DNA from 4 places in the Chitinophaga pollutisoli genome. Region 1 is predicted to be linked to each of the others. Evidence: riboswitches for the same ligand, from Rfam matches in the RefSeq annotation. Region 1 holds a riboswitch; each other region holds the start of a gene.

Evidence for each region. Region 1 has a riboswitch for cobalamin ahead of WJU16_RS25845 (DUF5074 domain-containing protein). Riboswitches for the same ligand answer to the same signal wherever they lie in the genome.
Region 2: another riboswitch for cobalamin. It lies ahead of WJU16_RS11140 (TonB-dependent receptor domain-containing protein); the one in region 1 lies ahead of WJU16_RS25845 (DUF5074 domain-containing protein).
Region 3: another riboswitch for cobalamin. It lies ahead of WJU16_RS07105 (ribonucleoside-diphosphate reductase small subunit); the one in region 1 lies ahead of WJU16_RS25845 (DUF5074 domain-containing protein).
Region 4: another riboswitch for cobalamin. It lies ahead of metE (5-methyltetrahydropteroyltriglutamate--homocysteine S-methyltransferase); the one in region 1 lies ahead of WJU16_RS25845 (DUF5074 domain-containing protein).

The regions. Positions count from the first base shown of each region.
Region 1 is NZ_CP149822.1:6,049,737-6,053,365, forward strand. It holds gene WJU16_RS25840 (TonB-dependent receptor domain-containing protein) at 1-544, opposite strand, end outside; gene WJU16_RS25845 (DUF5074 domain-containing protein) at 547-1,863, opposite strand; cobalamin riboswitch at 2,032-2,233, opposite strand; gene WJU16_RS25850 (lysophospholipase) at 2,314-3,150, shown strand; gene WJU16_RS25855 (acetyl-CoA hydrolase/transferase C-terminal domain-containing protein) at 3,147-3,629, opposite strand, start outside.
Region 2 is NZ_CP149822.1:2,727,424-2,731,052, forward strand. It holds gene WJU16_RS11135 (amino acid permease) at 1-649, opposite strand, end outside; cobalamin riboswitch at 697-903, shown strand; gene WJU16_RS11140 (TonB-dependent receptor domain-containing protein) at 1,007-2,911, shown strand; gene WJU16_RS11145 (DUF6580 family putative transport protein) at 2,927-3,523, shown strand; gene WJU16_RS11150 (hypothetical protein) at 3,584-3,629, shown strand, end outside.
Region 3 is NZ_CP149822.1:1,744,964-1,748,592, reverse strand. It holds gene WJU16_RS07110 (ribonucleoside-diphosphate reductase subunit alpha) at 1-440, opposite strand, end outside; gene WJU16_RS07105 (ribonucleoside-diphosphate reductase small subunit) at 502-1,473, opposite strand; cobalamin riboswitch at 1,607-1,810, opposite strand; gene WJU16_RS07100 (RNA polymerase sigma-70 factor) at 2,253-2,813, shown strand; gene WJU16_RS07095 (FecR domain-containing protein) at 2,899-3,629, shown strand, end outside.
Region 4 is NZ_CP149822.1:3,647,271-3,650,899, forward strand. It holds gene WJU16_RS15245 (Y-family DNA polymerase) at 1-32, opposite strand, end outside; gene WJU16_RS15250 (hypothetical protein) at 76-294, opposite strand; gene WJU16_RS15255 (response regulator) at 461-826, opposite strand; cobalamin riboswitch at 1,129-1,325, shown strand; gene metE (5-methyltetrahydropteroyltriglutamate--homocysteine S-methyltransferase) at 1,469-3,629, shown strand, end outside.

The sequences.
Region 1 (3,629 bases):
GGCTGAAAGACCCGGTTTTGACGATGCCTTTCAATAAATGACGCTTCCCGTCTTTGAATTCGGGCTTTAGCGGCGTGAGGTAGATGGCGGCGGAGGCGCTGTAATCCTTCGCGGGTTGGAAGGTATTGCTCTTCTGCCCGTTGTAAAGGGAAACGGCCTGCATGTTGTCCATCGAGAATTTCCCCAGATCGATTTGCCCGTTTTGCGCGTTGCCGAGCTGGATGCCGTCGTAGAACACGGCGGTGTGGTTGGTGCCCATCCCGCGGACGTCCACCGTCTTCAACCCGCCCACTCCGCCGTAATCCTTGATCTGCAACCCGGAGAAATACCGGATGGCGTCGGCAACCGATTGTGCGCCGAGCCTTTGCAGCTGCGCGCCCTGTAGCGTTTGCCCCGGCGATATCTCGCGGGCGGGCTGTGGCGCGAAGATGCGCACTTCCTGCAGGTCGCGCACACGGTTGGAATCCGGGATTTGCTGCGCGGCGGCGCTGCCTGCGAGTAGCAGGCAGGCACCGGCGCAGCGGATTTTCACGAGGGATTTCATATTTATGGTTGCAATACGGTCATGGCCGGGAAGTACCAGCCTTCGTAGGTGATTGTTTTCCTGAGGGCGCCGGTTTGCGCATTGTAAAACGCGATTTTGTTGATGCGCCCGGAGAATGCGCCGTTGATGGTGGTTACCACGAGCTCGTCGGTATGCGGATCGTAATTCACACCGGAACCGTAGAACCACTGGTCGTCGGGCAGGGTGATGAAAGGCTCGTTGATGGATGCGGCGTTACCCGCTACGTACCGGTACAATTTTGTGCCATAGCTCCAGCCGGAGCCGGGCTGGATGATGAAGATGTGGTCGTTGAGGGTGGAGGCCGTCATCTGCACGCTTCTCCAGGCGCCGAAGGGCGACACGGCGCGGAAGGGCATTTTCAGGGAGTCTTTCGCCAGTGTGGTGGGGTGTACGGACATGAGGAGTGAGTCCTTCGCGCCATAGATCCGGCCATTTTTTCCGGTGACGAATCCGATGGTGGCTTTGAAAGGCTTTTCAATAACGGCGTAGGTGGTGGCGTTGAGGACCACCATGCCGTCGGTGCTGTTATGCGCAAACACGTAGTTGCCGGACTTTACCATGTTGCCGGTAGCGCCGAATACGCCGGCGATTTTAGCGCCGATGGCGAGGGTGCTGAGGTTGATGGGATAAATGCCGTCGCCGGCCCCGATGAGGCCACGCGTAGCGTCGAGCCCGAGGAAGCTCATGCCTTTGCCGCCTGCCACGTTATTGACGCGGCCGGTTTCCACGAGGGTGTAGGCGTCGGTTACCACGAGGGGGCCACCGGCTTTCACGACCATGTATAATTTGCCGTTATGGATGGTGCCGTATTGGAGGTTGTTCATCACGCCGCCGAGAGTTTTGGCGGGGTTGACGAGTTTGTATTGCCAGGGGCGAACGGTGTCTTCTCCATAGGTGTGGAAGAACACGCTGCCGGTTTCGGTGCCGAACCAGCCTTCGTTCAGGATGTAGAATCCGTTGCCGTATTGGCCAAGCACGGTTACGCGGTAGTTGGCGGAATCCGCGCCGTGGGTAGTGCTGGCAACGAAAGTGATTTTGTAATCGCCGGTGGCGGCGGGTTTGAAAGTGTAGGTTGCATTCGTGCCGACGGGTTCGTTGTTGACGGTCCAGCGGAAGGTGATGCCGGCGTCTTGCGTGAACTCCGGTTTCAGTTCCACGGACTGCCCAACAGCGATGGTTTGTTCCGGTTGGGCGACGTGGATTTTCGGGCCGGAGGGCCTTGCATCGTCGTTTTTGTTACAGGCGGCTGCCATAGCCATAGCGGCCAGTGCGAGCACAATGCGTACATGTTGTTTCATATAGAGGTTTGTTTTTTCCGAAACAACCATCCGGGAAAAGCGTGCTATGCAGGCAAATACGTTTGCCTGTTCATGCGCACGACGATCCCTACGCGCACAAAGGGTTCTTAAAATGAGAATATAATGCCATGAAAGGCTTTACATCCCTGGCTTTTCACCCGAAAGCGTTGAATGGTAAAAACATGAGGCAGGTCTTCTGGCTCTCCTGCTTTACCGGCTTGCCTTCCCTTCTTTTGGAAAGTGGCATGCAGTGATGCCGGTAAAAACGAATGCAGGATTACAGCTACGGGGATAGCTCCGGTTTTGCACCGGATTCCCTTTTAATGCGCGCCCCGGAAAGGGGTCTGCAACCAAATGCGATGCAAACCTACGGTTATGGTTGGAATTAAACAAATGATTCCCGTCAATGATTCCTCCAACAAATTTGAATATTGGGGGTTATATTGAAACATGAAACATGATTTCACCTGGTCGTACAAGGGCCGCAACTTCCACGGCGTTACCTGGCAGCCGGAACATTATCAACGGGTGATGGTGGTGATCCATGGCATCGGCGAGCATGTGGAACGGTATGCGCCGCTGGCGGAATTTTTCAATAAAGAAGGATACCTCGTAACCGGGATCGATCATTTCGGCCACGGTAAAAGCGATGGCAAGCGCGGCGACGCGCTCCCGCTGGAAGCCATCTTCGATTACCTCGAAGCATTCCTGCAGGCAACATGGGACCGCCATCCCGCGCCGATGATTTTATACGGGCATTCCATGGGCGGCGGATTGCTTACGGGCTTGCTGCTCCACCGCCAGCCGGATGCGCAGGCGGCCGTGATCTCCGCGCCGGCATTGCTATTGCCGCAAAATCCCAACGTGGTGCAGCGGGGGATCCTCCGCGCGGGGGCTTCTCTCCTGCCCCACCTGCGCGTCAAAGCGCCGCTGGATATCCGGAAAATTTCACATGACGAAAAAGAAGTGGAGAAATTCGAACAGGACCCGCTCCGCCATCCCTACGCGAGCTTGCGGCTCATGCACATCCTGGTGAGCAACGGGATCTGGTGCCTCCGGCATGCAAACCGGCTGCAAATTCCGTCGCTCCTCATGCATGGCAATGCGGATACATTCACGAGCGTGGACGGCTCCCGTCAGTTTTCCAGGCTGGCGCCGGAAAAACTAATTACGTATAAAGAATGGGATGGTCTGTATCATGAAATGCACAATGAACCTCAGCGCCCGGAAATCTTCCAGTTCATGGCGGGCTGGCTGAGCGGCGTGCGGCTGCAACCGCCGGATTAACCCTTTCCATTCAAAAATCGTTCGAAATACACTTTCTCCAGCCCCTCCCGGTGATCCGGATGTGCGATGCCGATGAGCGCCTTGGCGCGTTGCATCAGGTTCTTGCCGAAAAGATCCACCGAACCAAATTCCGTTACCACCCAGTGGATGTGCCCCCGTGTCGTAACCACGCCCGCGCCTTCTTTCAGGAAGGGCGTAATCCGTGAAATGCCTTTATTAGTGACGGAGGGCAATGCGATGATCGGCTTGCCGCCTTCCGACAGCGAAGCGCCGCGGATAAAATCCATCTGCCCGCCGATCCCGGAATACTGGTAAGTGCCGATGGAGTCGGCGCACACCTGACCGGTAATGTCGATCTCGATAGCGCTGTTGACGGCCGCCACTTTGGGGTTTTTGCGGATCACGGAAGTATCGTTCACATAGCCGATGTCCATCACACGGATGGAAGGGTTGTCGTGCACGAATTTATACAGCTTCTC
Region 2 (3,629 bases), 2.8 Mb from region 1:
ACCCGAAATTGATCGTTTGCTGGTAGCCGCCATAGGTGAAGAAAACCGGGACGAGGGCGGCGCCGAAGATATATGCCCAGCTATGGCTCGTGGCGGATGCCGCTACCTCAGCGGCGGGCGCTACATGGCTGCTGAAGGCGGCCAGGCAGAGGAGGAGCACCAGGGTGATTTTGAATACGGTGAGCACGTTTTGCCAGCTGGCGCTCATCCGGATGCCGAGCATATTTACGATATAGAGCACAAGCACCGCCGAAATGGCGATCGCCTTTCGCCCGCCCTCGTGCTGCATGGAGCCTGGGAGGATCACCGGGCCGATGTACTCCGCTCCCACAATGCAAACCGCCGCTATGGAAGCGGCGTTGGAGATGACGAGGGTCCAGTTGATCATGAAGGAATAAGCGGGGTGGAAGCCGTGCGACAGCACTTTGTAAAACCCGCCCGCGACGGGAAAGCGCGAGCCGATCTCGGCGTAGGTCAGCGCCCCACACAAGGTGACGAGCCCTCCCAGCACCCATACCATATAGAACAGCGCCGGCGTACCGGTTTCCCGGGCTACGCTCACCGGCGTCCGGAAGATTCCCATCCCGATCACCAGCCCCACCACGATCATGGTGAGGTCGAAAGGCCCGAGTTTCGGTTTGATGCTCATGTTGTACAAGATAACCGATTAACGCCTTATTTACCAAAATATCCGTAGGTTTGCGGCCGGTAAACGGTTGCCTTGCCCCTACCCGGGGCTGGCATTAATAGGGAATCCGGTGCAAATCCGGAGCTATCCCCGTAGCTGTAAGCCCGCATACAAGATTTTCAGGATCCCCAGCCACTATTCCGGTACAACGGAACGGGAAGGCCTCCTGGAAAGCGGACGAAGCCAGAAGACCTGCCGCATACCTTTTTGATTTATCCGCGCTTTCGGGTGAAAAGCGGAGGACATATGCGGCATAGCCAACATACGTACTTTTCAATTTCCCCAGGCGCCACTGATTATTTACAATCTATGGCCTACATGAAAAAAACACACCTGATCCTGACCGCCGGCTTCCTCGCCGCCAGCCAGATCGCATCGGCGCAGGATTCCACCCGCGTCTCCGAGCTCAGCACTTACACCGTTACCGCCACCAAATTCGCCAAGAAACTCAGCGAAACCGGGAAAGTCCTTACCATCATCGGCAACCGCCAGATCGAGCAGAACCTCGGCCGCTCCGTGGCCGACGTGCTCAACGAATCCACCGGCATCGTGATCGGCGGCGTCTATTCCAATCCCGGCAAAAACCGCGAAGTCTACTTCCGCGGCGCCACCTCCCAGTACACCACCATCCTCATGGATGGCATCCCCGTTGCCGACGCCACCGGCCTCACCGGAAACGCCATCGACCTCCGCTTCCTGCCCATCGACCAGGTGGAAAGGATCGAGATCCTACGCGGCACCCAAACCACGCTCTACGGCGCGGACGCCATCGCCGGCGTGATCAACATCATCATGAAGAAAGGCGGCAACAAACCCGTCAACGTTTTCGGCGACCTCATGTTCGGCTCCAACCGCACCATGAAAGGCTCCCTGGGCCTCCGCGGCAAACAGGACAATATCGATTACAATATCGCCTTCACCCATTTCACCACCGACGGTATCTCCGAAGCCGCGCGGCCCGATACGGTGAAAGACGTTTTCGACCGCGACGGCTACCGCCAGAATGGCCTCAACGCCACCGTGGGCATCCAGGCCACGGAAAATTTCCGTATCCAGCCGTTCCTATTCTACAGCGACTATAAAAGCCGCTTCGATGCAGGATCCTTCGCCGATTCCCGCATCAACAAAAACGAATCCGACTTCCTGCATTCCGGCGTGCGCACTCAATACGCACTCGGCAACAAAGGTAATATCCACGGTAACTTCGCCTATCAGCGCGTGAACCGCTTCGACGAAACCGGCTGGGACACCACCCACCTCGACGGCCGCTCCTATTTCGGAGAAGTGTACAGCCACTACGACATCACCAACTGGCTCCAGGCGCTCGCCGGCGTGGAATACCGCCAGGCGGAAATGATCAACGCCGAACCCGACGAAGACAATTCCTGGGACAAACACAGCCAGAACACCGTGAGCCCTTACGTTTCGCTGTTCCTGAAGAACTTCCACGGCTTCAACCTGGAGCTGGGCGGGCGTTACACCATCCATAACAAGTACGGCAACAAGTTCACCTACACCATCAACCCTTCCTATGTTTTTTCCGATAAGCTGAAGGTTTTTGCCACGGTGGCTTCCGGCTTCAAGGCGCCGACGCTGACTTCGCTGTACAGCCAGTACGGCAACCCCGACCTGAAGGCCGAACATGCCGACAGCTACGAGGCCGGTATCCAGACGTACCTGTTGCAGAACAAGCTGGACCTGCGCGTGGTGGGCTTTAAACGTAATATCAAGGATCAGATTTCCTACATCAACTATAAATACATCAACTTCAACCAGCAGCGCGACAAGGGCGTGGAAGTGGAAGTGAGCGCGCGACCCATTGAAAAGCTGAGCGTGAAGGCGTCTTATGCGTATGTAGACGGGCAGGTGACGACGCAGGCGCCCTCCGGCAAAGACACCACCTATTCCAACCTGGTGCGCCGCCCCAATCACACCGGCCAGATCGACATCAGTTTCCAGGCTACGAAAGGGTTATTTGTAGGCACCAGCGTGCGCCACACGGGCACCCGTGGCGATTTGTACTACGCGCCCAACGCCTGGTCGGCGGAAAACATCCAGCTGGAGGCCTATACTATCTGGAACGCCTACGCGGAATACAACTTCGGGAAAGCTAAAATTTTCCTGCATGCAAATAATATCACCAATAACAAAAAATATTGGGAAATTTACGGCTACTCCGTGCTTGGGTTCAACATGCAGAGCGGGGTATCTTTTTCATTCTGATTTAAAAACTGACGCATGTCCATCAAACAAATCCAGCCGCGTTTCATCGTATTGCTGCTGTTTATCGTAGCCGGGGGCATCCTGCGCGTAACTGCCGCGGGCAACCTCACGCCGTTCTCCAACTTCTCCCCGCTCGGAGCCATGGCCCTCTTCGGCGGCGCCATGTTCGCCGACAAATGGAAAAGCTATCTGTTTCCGTTGCTGGCGCTTTTCCTCAGTGATGTGATCATGATGAAAACGGTGTACGCTGCATATGCGGACGGCTTCCTGTTCGAAGGCTGGTACTGGAATTATATCGGCTTCGCCGCGATGGTGCTCATCGGGCAACTGGTCATCCGCGACGTGAAAGTGATCCCCGTACTGGGCGGTGCCGTACTGTCTGCCGTGTTATACTGGCTGATCGTGGATTTCGGCACCTGGATGCGCCCGACCAGCATCGACATCACTACCGGCCTGCCGTTTTCCCGCGACTTCTCCGGACTGGTGAAATGCTACGCACTGGGCCTTCCCTTTATCAAAAACACCCTGATTTCCAATGTCGTGTATTGCGGCATCTTCTTTGGCCTGTTCAGCTGGCTGGAAAACAGGATCCCGGCGCTTTCCGCCCGATAAATCTTCGAAAAGGCCGGCTGCAAACCGGCCTTTTTTCTTCCACCCGTAACCGTATTTACCATGACCGCTTCCTCCTTCCTCCCCGCCGCCACGCAAATGATTTACG
Region 3 (3,629 bases), 1.8 Mb from region 1:
CCGAAGTAATCGAATGCGAAGTCGCGGTCGTAAATGATGGTGGAGTCGAGGATCTCCGCGTTCTTTTTGATGATCTCCCATACGTCGTCGCCCAGCAGGCCGGCGTTTTTACCGGTCTTGGGGTCCACATATTCGTACAGTTTCTTCATCGTTTTGGAGAACGACTTCAGAGTATTTTTATGCAGGTTGCTCACCGCGATGCGGGAAGCGAGCTGCGCGTAGTCCGGGTGCTTGGTTGTCAGGGACGCTGCGGTTTCCGCGGCGAGGTTGTCGAGCTCGCTGGTGGTAACGCCGTCATACAATCCCTGGATCACTTTCTTCGCTACATCTATTGAATCAACGTATTCCGGCGCAAGTCCGTAACACAGCTTCTCTACCCTTGCCGTAATCTTGTCGAACTTGACAGTTTCTTTTCTGCCGTCTCTTTTTATAACGAACATAGTGTGGTGAATTTAGTGGGTGAAAAAATTGAATATGGCTGATTGAGGTTATGTGAATTGACTAGAAATCTTCGTCGAGGCTGAAGGTTTGTGTTCCTTTTTCGCCCATTACGCCGGCTTTCTGGTAGTCGCCCACGCGTTTTTCGAAGAAGTTGGTTTTGCCCTGGAGCGAGATCATTTCCATGAAATCGAAGGGGTTGGCGCTGTTGTAGATTTTGCTGCAACCGAGTGCCACGAGCCATCTGTCGGCTACGAATTCGATATATTGTTTCATGAGATCGGCGTTCATTCCGATGAGCGCTGCGGGGAGGGCTTCGGTGATGAATTCTTTCTCGATGGAAACGGCGTCGGAGATGATTTCGTGTACCTGTTTTTCGCTCATTTTGCCTTCGAGCATGGAATACAGCAGGCAGGCGAATTCGCAGTGGAGGCCTTCGTCGCGGGAGATCAGCTCGTTGGAGAAGGTGAGCCCGGGCATGAGGCCGCGTTTTTTCAACCAGAAGATGGAGCAGAAGGAGCCGGAGAAGAAGATGCCTTCCACGGCGGCGAATGCCACGAGGCGTTCCGCGAAGGTGCCGTTCTCGATCCAGCGGAGGGCCCATTCGGCTTTTTTCTTCACGGCCGGCACGGTTTCTATGGCGTGGAAAAGACGATCCTTTTCAACGGGGTCTTTCACATATGTATCGATGAGCAGGGCATAGGTTTCGGAGTGGATGTTTTCCATCATGATCTGGAAACCATAGAAGCAGCGGGCTTCGGGGATCTGCACTTCGCTCATGAAGTTAACGGCCAGGTTCTCGTTCACGATCCCGTCGGACGCGGCGAAGAATGCCAGTACGTGGGTGATGAAGTGGCGTTCGCCGTCGTTCAGTTTGGCCCAGTCGGCCAGGTCGCCCGACAGGTCGATTTCCTCGGCGGTCCAGAAGCTGGCTTCGTGGCGTTTGTACTGTTCCCAGATGGCGGGGTAGTTGATAGGCAGGAGTACGAACCTGTCTTTGTTTTCCTTCAGTAGTATCTCGTTCTCGTTATTCATACAATTTTTTTTATATGGTTAACCAGTTATAGTTGCCAATATTGAACGTGATTCGAAGGGTGACGGAGGTCCGTTATCCTCGTAAGGAAGGTAGCAGGGGCCATCAGCCAATACCTTGAATCGCGAAGGTTATGACGTTGTCCGATGTGCTGGCAGGTCTCCTGGCTATCCCTTGCCGGGCGGGCCTTCCCGCTCCGTTTTGAGGCGAAGCAGTGGCAGTTTGAAGAAACCGGCATTACAGGGGGTTACAGTAGCGCGTCTGCCCGTGATTCTCACACAGTTCCCTTTTAATTCCTTTCGTCGGAAACGTTCGGAAGCCAGCACAACGTTGTCAAGAACTGTGTGCAAATGTAATGATCAAACCCCCTGAACAAACTCATAAGTTACCCCCATATGTGGATAAAGAACTGAACAACTTTGGAAATCGCGCAGGGTAGCCATTCAGCGGCTTTTACACATCTAAAAGCAGGTTTTTGGTATAAAGATTAAGCACAATGTGTTGATTTGCTGGCACATATTAACGCAGGATAAATGTTTGTCGTTCCGGAGATTGGAAACCAATATTTTGTACATAGTCAGAAATAAGTATTCTTTTTGAATCCCAAAAGGCTTCGTATGACCGCAACCGGAAGTATAACGACAGGAGTCCTCATTTGCAATCGCTTGCATAAAGAACGGACAGCAATATGGTGAAAAAACAGGATTTCAATGTGAAGATCATATCAGGAATGCGTCGCTTCGTCCCGTAACTTGCATATCTACGTTATTAAATTCCGCGGATGGAGCAGTTGTTGGAAAGAATCGCGAAGAACAGTGACCAGTTGGCTTTCGGCCAGCTCTTTTCCTATTACAGCGACCGCCTCATTTATTTCGCCACCGCCCTCGTGCGCTCCCGCGAAGAAGCCGAAGAAGTAGTGGCCGATGTGTTCGTCAAACTCTGGCAACAACGCGCCCGCCTCCTGGACATCCATTACTTCCAAACATACCTTTACACCGCAGTCCGCAATACCGCCCTGAACCACACCTCCCGTTCCGTTATTCCTTACGAAGAGCTGGAAGACCAGCACGCCACGCTCATGCCCTGCGTCGTATCTCCCGAAGAATCCCTCATCAGCCGCGAAAACCTGCGCCAGATCGAGCAGGCGGTCAATGAACTGCCGCTGCGCTGCCGGCTTATTTTCAAACTGGTGAAGGAAGACGGCCTTTCGTACCGCGAAGTGGCGGAAGTACTCGATATATCCATCAATACGGTGAACGCCCAGATCACCATCGCGCTGAAGAAACTGGGGTCGGCCATCGACCTGCGTAAACCATTCCGCTTACCACTTGCGCGCAAATAATTATTTTTTAAAAAAATTTCCGACTGTCTTAACTGGACGGCCGGAAATCTGTGTCTAACTATATAACCACCTGATTTTTTCCAGCATGGAACAAGAACAAAAGCTTTGGGAATTATTCGGCAGGGAACTGTCGGGCAGGCTTACCGACAAGGAACGGCTGGATATGGAAATGCTGAAAAAGCAGTTTCCGGATGCGGCGCGGCAGTACGAGATGCTGGGCGCTTTGCAGTTCCGCAGCAGGGAAAGGCAATCGCAGGAGCGGAATGAAGAGATGCTGGGGCGGATATTTGCCGCCGCCGGCGAGGAGCCTGAGCCTGCCATGTCCGACGCGTTTCCCGAGCCGCCCCGCCGCAGGAGGTTGTGGCTGGCGGCGATACCACTTGCCGCCGCCGTGTGCGCCGGTATCTGGTTCTGGACAGGGCAGGGGCAGCAGGATGAAAAGGGATGGAGCACCGTGCAAACGCGCAAAGGCAGTAAATCAAAGCTCACCCTGCCCGATGGCACCGAGGTGATCCTCAATGCGGGCAGCTCCCTTTCTTACACGGAGGGTTTCCGCAACGGCGTACGCCATGTGCGCCTCAACGGGGAAGGATATTTCAAAGTGGTGAAAAACGCCGAACATCCGTTTATTGTAACCACCAACGCGGTGGAAGTCCGCGTGCTGGGCACGGAATTCAACCTCCAGGCCTACGATTCAGAATCCACGACGGAAACCACGCTCATTTCGGGGAAGGTGGAAGTAATGGTGAAAAAAGACGGGAAAAGCTATATGCTGGCGCCGCGGCAGAAACTGGCCGTGCAGCATACACTCCCGGA
Region 4 (3,629 bases), 2.4 Mb from region 1:
TAAAAATTATTACAGTCAACCAGGGCGATCATGATGCTAAGTATGTTAGCAAATGTAGCTAAAAATATTGGCATTTCAGGCGTAGTGCGCTACGATCGCATCGGCGATCCTGCCTACCAGCGCGGCGTCCGGCGGCACGGGGCCCTGGGCGATGGCGCGCAGGTTGTCTTCCTCGTCGAGCTCGAAAACCACCAGCCCGTCACCGGTATCCACATGAAAAGCCATGCCGTAACCTTTGACGAAAGGCTTTACCTCGAATCGCTGCCCGTCGATGGTGATGGTAAAAAATTCCATGGGGCAAATATCCGTGTTTCAGGAATAAATACCATCGGGCGGAAGGGCAGCGTGTGCCAGGGGGTGTAACGTAAATGCGTGAGAGGAATTCCTTACAGGCGCCGGCCACTTGCCTGGAAGCAGCCGCGGCCGGAGGCCTGGTTAGGAAAGGAATACTTCAGGGCCCTTAGTTGAGGAGCGCCTGGATTTTGCTGGTTAACTCTACAGGACTGAAAGGCCTTATGATGATTTCTTCCGCTTCCATACCAAACCAGGAAGAAATACTGTCCATAACGAAATACGCGGGCAATACAAGGATGACCGGCAATTGCCTGCGCGACCGCTGGTTGCGCAACTGCGCTGAAAGTTCGTTGAGATAAGGGAATGGCAGCTTCAGATCGGCGATCACCAGGTCGTAATCATACGTCCTCAATAGCATGGCCGCTTCTTTTCCGTTATAGGCGAGATCTGCATGGTGCCCTTCTTTCTGAATAATTAACTCTACGACATGAATCATTAATAAATCATCTTCAATAACCAATATCCTTTTCATATACGATCACTATTACCCACTGCAGCACAGGCATACGACGGCCTGCCGCGAAACGCGTTGACTTTTTTGATCTATGCTGCTAAAGTGGAAGTTCAATAAAAACTGAGGCGACTATACAGGTATACGTCTGATCTTTTATATGGCTTTACGATAATGTTCAATCTACTAGGTATAAGCCGTTACGACCCTCACTTTGCATATACTGTGCCAAAACAGCCATTGGTTAATGAGCGTTAACAAACATGATGATAATAGGATTTGATGTCAGGCATTCCTATCTTTGACCCGAGTTCTTTACCCGATTCATTCTTTCCATAGTGCGGTAAGCGGCCAACGCCGCTTTTAAAAAGGAACCGTGTGCAAATCACGGGCTGTCGCGCAACTGTAAGTGACTGTCAAAGTTACCGCCCACCAAGTTCATTGTCCTGACCTGAACAGGATGAGAAGAACGGCGGTAATGTTACAAGCCAGGATACTTGCCCGCTATGTAAGATCATGCTTTCGCGATTTGAAGCAATGGTCAGGACGCATTGTGGGCAAGCTATGCCCCGTTATGCCGTTCCGTGCCTTTTCCAATTCCTGAAAGCATACGAAAACCGTAAGGAGCATTAAGTCTCTTAATGTTTTAAAAGTTTTATGCGTATGCTTAAACACACCCTCGGCTACCCGCGCATGGGAGCCCGCCGCCAGCTGAAGAAAGCTTGCGAAGATTACTGGCAGCGCCGCATCGGCCGCCAGGAATTATTTGTGACCGCACAACGCCTGCAGGAAGAACAATGGCGCCTGCAGGAAGCCGCGGGGATGGACCTCATCCCCTGCAATGATTTCAGTTTCTACGACCACGTTCTCGACACTACGCTCCTCGTTGGCGCCATCCCCGACCGTTATGCCCCGGTGGTAACCGACCTGCCGCAGAACACTGAAGCCGACCTCGCCTTTGCCATGGCCCGCGGTTACCAGGAACACGGCCTGGACCTCACCGCAATGGAAATGACCAAGTGGTTCGACACGAATTACCATTACATCGTGCCCGAATTCCGCGCCAACCAACAGTTCAGGTTATTTTCCAACAAAGTGTTCAATGCGTTCGATGCCGCCAGGCATATGCTCAATGCCACGCCCAAGCCGGTGTTGGTGGGCCCCGTGTCGTACCTGCTGCTGGGCAAGGAAAAAGACCCCGGGTTCCATCGGCTCGAACTGCTGCCCCGGCTGCTCCCCGTTTACATTGAAGCCCTGCAACGCCTGCACAACATGGGCGCAAAATGGGTGCAGCTCGATGAGCCCTTCCTCGCCACTGACCTCCCCGCCGGCGCCGCAGATGCCTACCGATACGCCTACACGGAAATCGCGAAGCATTGCAAAGGCCTCCGCACGATGGTAACCACTTACTTCGAAGGGCTGCGCGATAACATGTCCCTGGCCACATCGCTGGGCGTGTGTTGCCTGCATGTGGACCTCGTCCGCGATCCGGGCCAGCTTGGTGATTTGTTGCCGATGTTGCCGGAGAAGCTGTCGTTGTCGCTCGGCGTTGTTGACGGGCGCAACATCTGGAAGAATGATTACGGACGCTCGCTTGGGTTGATCCGCCAGGCGGTGGATACGTTGGGGGAAGACCGCGTGATGATCGCGCCGTCGTGCTCCCTGCTGCACACGCCCACCGATCTCGAACTGGAAACCGCGTTGGATGAGGAGCTGCGTTCCTGGATGGCGTTCGCCAGACAGAAGCTGCAGGAAGTGGCGGAGCTTGAACAGGTATTCCACGGTGATACCGGCTTATGGGAGAAGAACAATGCCGCCATCGCCGCGAGGGCCGCATCTTCCCGCATTCACAAACCCTCCGTGAAAGCGCGCACCGCCGCCATCACCGAACGCGACGCGCAGCGGACTTCGGCATTCCCGCAGCGGCAATCCCTCCAGCAGCAGCGCTTCCGGTTACCCATGTATCCGACCACAACCATCGGATCATTCCCACAGACCACGGACATCCGATCGCTGCGCGCGGCTTTCAAAAAAGGCAATCTCACGGCGGAACAATATGACGCCGCGCTGGAATCAGCGACCCGGGAAGCGATCAGGCTGCAGGAAGATATCGGGCTGGATGTGCTGGTGCACGGCGAATTCGAGCGCAACGATATGGTGGAATATTTCGGAGAGAAGCTCGAAGGTTTCGCCTTCACGCAGCATGGATGGGTGCAGAGCTACGGCAGCCGCTGTGTAAAGCCGCCCGTGATCTACGGCGACGTAAGCCGGGAGCGGGATATGACCGTTCGATGGTCGGAGTTTGCGCAATCGTGCACCGCGTTGCCGATGAAGGGAATGCTCACCGGGCCGGTGACTATTTTGCAATGGTCGTTCGTCCGCGACGACCAGCCCCGTTCCGAAACCGCGGCGCAGATCGCGCTGGCGATCCGGGATGAAGTGGTAGCGCTTGAAGCGGCGGGGATCGGGATCATCCAGATCGACGAGCCCGCTATCCGGGAAGGTTTGCCGATCCGGTGTGCCGACCGCGAAGCGTATCTCGGCTGGGCGGTGAGCGCGTTCCGCGTATCGGCGTCGGGCGTGAAGGATGAAACGCAGATCCACACGCATATGTGTTACAGTGATTTCAATGATATCATCCGGCACATTGCCGCGATGGATGCGGATGTGATTACGATTGAAACGTCGCGGTCGCAGATGGAGTTGCTGGAAGCGTTTGCGGATTATAGATATCCCAACGAGATAGGTCCCGGTGTGTACGACATCCATTCGCCGCGGGTGCCGGGTACGGCGGAGATGGAAGCGCTGTTGCTGAAAGCCGCCG